DNA from 2 places in the Bradyrhizobium sp. WSM2254 genome. Region 2 is predicted to be linked to the other one. Evidence: predicted binding sites of a transcription regulator. Region 2 holds the regulator's gene; the other holds the start of a gene.
The links. The regulator HrcA, encoded in region 2, represses chaperone genes, less so after heat shock. The targets are predictions, from matches to a motif close to GTTAGCACTCNCNNNNNGNGAGTGCTAAC.
Positions count from the first base shown of each region.

Region 1: groES (co-chaperone GroES) is a predicted target of HrcA. The motif match lies at 1,444-1,472, and genes of this name have one in related genera.

Region 1 covers NZ_AXAB01000031.1:94,510-97,917, forward strand. The annotation lists gene A3M7_RS0123255 (protein phosphatase CheZ) at 1-454, shown strand, start outside; gene A3M7_RS0123260 (hypothetical protein) at 727-1,248, opposite strand; gene groES (co-chaperone GroES) at 1,563-1,859, shown strand; gene groL (chaperonin GroEL) at 2,030-3,408, shown strand, end outside.
Region 2 covers NZ_AXAB01000013.1:52,620-56,027, reverse strand. The annotation lists gene hemW (radical SAM family heme chaperone HemW) at 1-100, opposite strand, end outside; gene rdgB (RdgB/HAM1 family non-canonical purine NTP pyrophosphatase) at 87-722, opposite strand; gene rph (ribonuclease PH) at 734-1,447, opposite strand; gene hrcA (heat-inducible transcriptional repressor HrcA) at 1,616-2,704, shown strand; gene grpE (nucleotide exchange factor GrpE) at 2,801-3,408, shown strand, end outside.

The sequences.
Region 1 (3,408 bases), on a different contig from region 2:
GCTGCATGGCAAGAGCTTCGACGGCGGCGAGATGGCCAAGGTCAATGGCGAACTCGGCGCGGTCGTCGGCGGCACCGAGCAGGCGACCCAGCAGATCCTGGAAGCCGCCGAGTCGATCGACCAGGCGGCCAGTGCGATGTCCAAGGTGCAATCGGCCGACCAGCAGAAGCGGCTCGCCGACGACATCCAGGAACGCGTCATCTCGATCTTCGAGGCCTGCAACTTCCAGGACCTGACCGGCCAGCGCATCAGCAAGGTCATGACCACGATGAAGTTCATCGAGCAGCACATCAACGCGATGATGGAGATCTGGGGCGGCGTCGACGCGATCAAGGCCCATGTGCCGGCGCCGGTCGACGCCCGCAGCGACGACGAAAAACTCCTCAACGGTCCGAAGCTCGCCGGCGACGTCGGCCACGCCTCGCAGGACGACATCGACGCGCTGTTCGACTGAACGGACGCGAGATCGCGGAAACGCAAAACGCCGGCGCGAGCCGGCGTTTTTGTTTTTGGGGATTTATCTCACGCTATCATCGTCCGCCTTGTGCGCAATTGCGCACTGGGGCGGACGATCCAGTATTCCAGAGACAGCGAGGCTAGAGCCGAGAAGCCGCGGCGTACTGGATGCCCCGCCTGCCGCCTACGCTAAAGCTTCGGCGCCCCTAGACCGCAAACCCGGCGAAGCCTTGGCGTAGCCGGGTCGCGGGGCATGACGAAGGCGAGAGACTACGCCCTCGGGGCGCAGCGGACGTAGACCATGTTGCCGTAGCGGGTGGCGGCGTCCTTGTCGATGAAGCGGGTGATCAGGACGCGGCCGTCGAAGGACACGATCTCGCGGTCCTGCTCGCCGGGGGTCGGACCGGCCGGCCCGATATAGTTCTTGCCGCTGGGCGAACCCTTGAGCCGCAATTCCTGCGGCGTCGCCTGGTCGGCCAGATGCATGACCACGCCGCCGGAGGTTCCGGCGCCGATCACGTAAGGATTCTTGCACTGGGACCGCGCCGCAGCCTCGGTGCGGGCGCGGTCGGCCGGGTTCTGGAACGAGGCAAGACCCCAGCGGCCGACGATCTCGTCGGCGCGGATGCTCGCCGGCATTTCCGGGCCGGTACCGGGCTCGGCTTCGGGCGGCGGAGACGACGACGAGAAGGACGGCAGGCTCATGCCGCCGCCGCAGGCGCCCAGCAACAGCGCCAGAGAAGACGCGGCCGCCAGATTGGCTACCGTGCGCGCGCGAGCTGAACTGATCATGGCATTCCCCCGAACAAGACCATGGCCGCACCCCTCCCGCAGCCAAGCGCAAAACCGACGCCGGGGCAATGACGTCCTTTGATACGCCGGCGCCCCGAACACGTTTCCAATGCCACCATCCTATATCCGCCTCACCAATCGCTTAACCACCTTTGCTTGACAGGATCGCGGCCAAGCCATATTTCCGGGCGCACTATTAGCACTCGGAAAGCCCGATTGCTAAGCGCGCCGTTCGATCCTCGGGAAGAGGACGGACGGAAGCGCCGCCCCACCCACTTCATTACTTCCGAAGCGAGCCTCCAAAGGGAAACGTCATGGCTAAATCCAAATTTCGTCCGCTGCATGACCGTGTCGTGGTCAAACGTATCGACGCCGAGGAAAAGACCAAGGGCGGCATCATCATTCCGGACACAGCCAAGGAAAAGCCGTCCCAGGGCGAGGTCGTCGCCGTCGGCCCCGGCGGCCGCGACGAGACCGGCAAGCTGATCCCGATCGACCTCAAGGCGGGCGACCGCGTGCTGTTCGGCAAGTGGTCGGGCACCGAGGTCAAGATCGACAACGAAGAGCTCCTGATCATGAAGGAGTCGGACATCATGGGCGTTCTGGCCTAAGGCCATCCGCCTGAACAGCCGCTGAATGCGCCACTGTCATGCCCGGGCCTGACCCGGGCATCCATCATTCTTCGCAAAAAGATGGATTGCCGGGTCAAGCCCGGCAATGACGGAGAGAGCGCAACCCAGCACGAAACAAGACACATCACGAAACACGAGGGATTGCAGAAATGGCTGCCAAAGACGTCAAGTTTTCCGGAGACGCGCGCGAACGCATGCTGCGTGGCGTCGACATTCTCGCCAACGCCGTCAAGGTGACGCTCGGCCCGAAGGGCCGCAACGTCGTCATCGAGAAGAGCTTCGGCGCGCCCCGCATCACCAAGGACGGCGTCACCGTCGCCAAGGAGATCGAGCTCGAGGACAAGTTCGAGAACATGGGCGCCCAGATGGTGCGTGAGGTCGCCTCCAAGACCAACGACCTCGCCGGCGACGGCACCACCACCGCGACCGTGCTGGCCCAGGCCATCGTGCGCGAAGGCGCCAAGGCGGTTGCCGCCGGGATGAACCCGATGGACCTCAAGCGCGGCATCGACATCGCGGTTGCCGCCGTCATCAAGGACATCGAGAAGCGCGCCAAGCCGGTTGCCGCCTCCTCCGAGGTCGCCCAGGTCGGCACCATCTCGGCCAACGGCGATGCCGCCATCGGCAAGATGATCGCGCAGGCGATGCAGAAGGTCGGCAACGAGGGCGTCATCACCGTCGAGGAGAACAAGTCGCTCGACACCGAGGTCGACATCGTCGAGGGCATGAAGTTCGGCCGCGGCTATCTCAGCCCCTACTTCGTCACCAACGCCGAGAAGATGACCGCCGAGCTCGAGGACGCCTACATCCTCCTGCACGAAAAGAAGCTCTCGGGCCTCCAGGCCATGCTGCCGGTGCTCGAAGCCGTGGTGCAGTCGGGCAAGCCGCTCGTCATCATCGCCGAGGACGTCGAGGGCGAGGCGCTGGCGACCCTGGTCGTCAACCGTCTGCGCGGCGGCCTCAAGGTCGCCGCCGTCAAGGCGCCGGGCTTCGGTGACCGCCGCAAGGCCATGCTCGAGGACATCGCGATCCTCACCGGCGGCCAGCTCATCTCCGAAGAGCTCGGCATCAAGCTCGAGAACGTCACGGTGAAGATGCTCGGCCGCGCCAAGAAGGTGGTGATCGACAAGGAGAACACCACGATCGTCAACGGCGCCGGCAAGAAGCCCGACATCGAGGCCCGCGTCGGCCAGATCAAGGCGCAGATCGAGGAGACCACCTCGGACTACGACCGCGAGAAGCTCCAGGAGCGCCTCGCCAAGCTGGCCGGCGGCGTCGCGGTGATCCGCGTCGGCGGCGCGACCGAGATCGAGGTCAAGGAGAAGAAGGACCGCGTCGAGGACGCCCTCAACGCCACCCGTGCCGCAGTGCAGGAAGGCATCGTCCCCGGCGGCGGCGTCGCGCTGCTCCGCGCCAAGAAGGCGGTCGGCCGTCTCACCAACGCCAATGACGACGTCCAGGCCGGCATCAACATCGTGCTGAAGGCGCTGGAAGCCCCGATCCGCCAGATCTCCGAGAACGCGGGCGT
Region 2 (3,408 bases):
CGGCGTGGCGGACATGGCTGTTGAAGTCGCAATAGGGGCACTTCGACAGGCAGAACGGCCAGTGCACGTAGACGCCGAAGGCTTCCTTAGCGCGGCTCAAGGCAGATCTCCGCCAGTTTCACGAAGGCGCGGGCGCGGTGCGACAGGCCGAGGCCAAGCGGCGGCAGCCCGTGCTTCTCGATGCTTTCCATCTCGCCGAAAGTACGGCTGTGGCCGTCGGGCAGGAACATCGGATCGTAGCCGAAGCCGGCGGTGCCGCGCGGCGGCCAGACCAGCGTGCCGTCGACGCGCGCCTCGACCTCGTCGAGATGATCGTCGGGCCAGGCGACGCAGAGCGCGGAGACGAAATGCGCCTTGCGCTTGTCGGGCATGGTCGCGCCGCGCTCCTGCAACAGGCGCTCGATCCGCGTCATCGCCGCGGTGAAATCCTTGGTCGGCCCGGCCCAGCGTGCGCTGTAGATGCCGGGCGCGCCGTCGAGCGCGTCGACCACGATGCCGGAATCATCGGCGAAGGACGGCAGCTTGGTCGCCCGCGCCGCCGCGATCGCCTTGATCGCGGCGTTGCTGCGGAAATCGTTGCCGGTCTCGTCTGGCTCGTGAAGGTCGAGCTCGCCGGCCGACACCGCCTCGATGCCGTAAGGCGCCAAAAGCTCCTTCATCTCGGCGAGCTTGCCGGGATTGTGGGTGGCGATGACGAGCTTTCCGGTGATTCGGCGGTGCATGGGCCTATTGACTACGCGACAGACAGTTTCTGCAAGTCCACGAGCCGCGCGACGCCCTTGCGCGCCAGCGCCATCAGCGCCAGGAACTCGGTTTCCGTAAACGGCTCGCGCTCCGCGGTGCCCTGCACCTCGATGATGCGGCCGTCGCCGGTCATGACGAAATTGGCGTCGGTCTCGGCCTCGGAATCCTCGGCATAGTCGAGGTCGAGCACGGGGTTGCCGTTGTAGATGCCGCAGGAGATCGCGGCGACGTTGTCGCGCAGCACGTTGGCCTTGACCATGTTGCGCGCCTTCATCCAGTTGACGCAATCGGCGAGCGCGACCCAGGCGCCGGTGATCGAGGCCGTGCGCGTGCCGCCGTCGGCCTGGAGCACGTCGCAATCGACCGTGATCTGGCGCTCGCCGAGCGCTTCGAGATTGATGATGGTGCGAAGCGAGCGGCCGATCAGGCGCTGGATCTCGACGGTGCGGCCGCTCTGCTTTCCGGCGGAGGCCTCGCGGCGGGTGCGTTCCGAGGTCGCGCGCGGCAGCATGCCGTATTCGGCGGTGACCCAGCCGCGGCCCTGGCCCTTCAGCCACGGCGGCAGGCGGTCCTCCAGCGTGGCGGTGACCAGCACATGGGTGTCGCCGAATTTCACCAGGCAGGAGCCTTCCGCATATTTGACCACGCCGCGCTCCAGCGTCACGGGGCGCAATTCGTCGGGCGCACGGCGGCTTGGCCGCATGGGAAATCCTCCAAAACTCTCGGAAAAGGGCTATTCGCGGTGCTTGTAGGTGGGGTGAGGGTGGGCGGCAAGGCTTTTTCACCCCCGGTTTTCCACCCCGCAAACGCCACGCTTGTCAGAACCCTTCGGGATAGACAAATTATAAGCGTCTGAGAGGAGTTACCGTCCGTGGCCCATCACGATCCGATCCATCTGATCGCGCCGCGCGCAGGCCTCGCCCAGCTCAACGAGCGTTCCCGCGACATCTTTCGTCAGATTGTCGAAAGCTATCTCGCGACCGGCGAGCCGGTGGGCTCGCGGAACATCTCACGCCTGATCGCGATGCCGCTGTCGCCGGCCTCGGTCCGCAACGTCATGGCCGACCTGGAACAGCTCGGCCTGATCTATGCCCCTCATACGTCCGCCGGCCGTTTGCCGACGGAACTCGGCCTGCGCTTCTTCGTCGACGCCCTGATGCAGGTTGGCGACCTCAATGACGCCGAGCGGCAGTCGATCCAGAGCCAGCTCACGTCCGTCGGTCAGGCGCAGTCGGTCGAGGCGGCGCTGGACCAGGCGCTGACCCGGCTGTCGGGCCTGACCCGCGCCGCCGCCGTGGTGCTGACGCCGAAATCCAATGCGCGGCTGAAACACATCGAATTCGTCCGGCTGGAACCGGAAAAGGCGCTGGTGATCCTGGTCGGCGAGGATGGCCAGGTCGAAAACCGCGTGCTGACGCTGCCGCCCGGAGTTCCCTCTTCGGCGATCACCGAGGCCGGCAATTTCCTCAATGCGCGGATTCGCGGCCGGACCCTGGCCGAGGCGCGGCTCGAGCTCGAGACCGCGCTGGCGGAAGCCCGTGCCGAGCTCGATCAGCTGACCCAGAAGGTGATTTCCGCCGGTATCGCCAGCTGGTCCGGCGGCGAGAACGAGGACCGCCAGCTCATCGTCCGCGGCCACGCCAATTTGCTGGAAGACTTGCACGCGCTGGAGGATCTGGAGCGGGTGCGCCTCTTGTTCGACGATCTCGAGACCAAGCGCGGCGTGATCGACCTGCTCGGCCGGGCCGAGACCGCCGAGGGTGTGCGCATCTTTATCGGTTCGGAGAACAAACTGTTTTCCCTGTCGGGTTCCTCCACCATCATCTCGCCCTATCGGGATGCCGCCGGCCACATCGTCGGCGTTCTGGGCGTGATCGGGCCGACACGGCTGAATTATGCCCGCGTGATCCCGACCGTGGACTACGCCGCGCGCATCGTCAGCCGCCTTCTGGGGGGCTGACCGGCGTTTGAGCCGATCACGGGCGCTTGATTTTCGTGAGCTTAGGCACGATATCCGGGCCAACAATCCCTTGAGACGAGTTCGAGAAGAGAGCCGATGACCGATCGAGACCGGCAGCCCGACGACACGACCCCGCCAACCGGCGAGCCCGTGGTGTCAAAACCCTACATCATGCCCGACGATCCGGAGCCCGGCTCGGTCGAGCTGTTGCAGCAGGAAGCCGCCGAGGCGCGCGACCGCATGCTGCGGACGCTGGCCGAGATGGAAAATCTGCGCAAGCGCACCACCAAGGAAGTCGCCGACGCCCGCCTCTACGGCATTACCGGCTTCGCCCGCGACGTGCTCGACATCGCCGACAATCTCCAGCGTGCGCTCGACGCGGTTCCGGCCGAGGCCCGTGCCGCGGCCGATCCCGGCCTGACCTCGCTGATCGAGGGCGTCGAGCTCACCGAGCGCTCGCTGCTCAACGCGCTGGAAAAGCATGGCGTGAAGAAATTCGATCCGCAGGGCCAGAAGTTCGACCCGAACTTCCAGCAGGCGATGTACGAGGTGCCGGATGCGTCGGTGCCTGCGGGCACCGTCGTGCAGGTCATGCAGGCCGGCTACACCATCGGCGAGCGCGTGCTGCGTCCGGCTCTCGTCGGTGTCGCCAAGGGCGGCGCGAAGGCTGCGCCCGCGGCGAACAACAACGAGTCGAGCGGCGC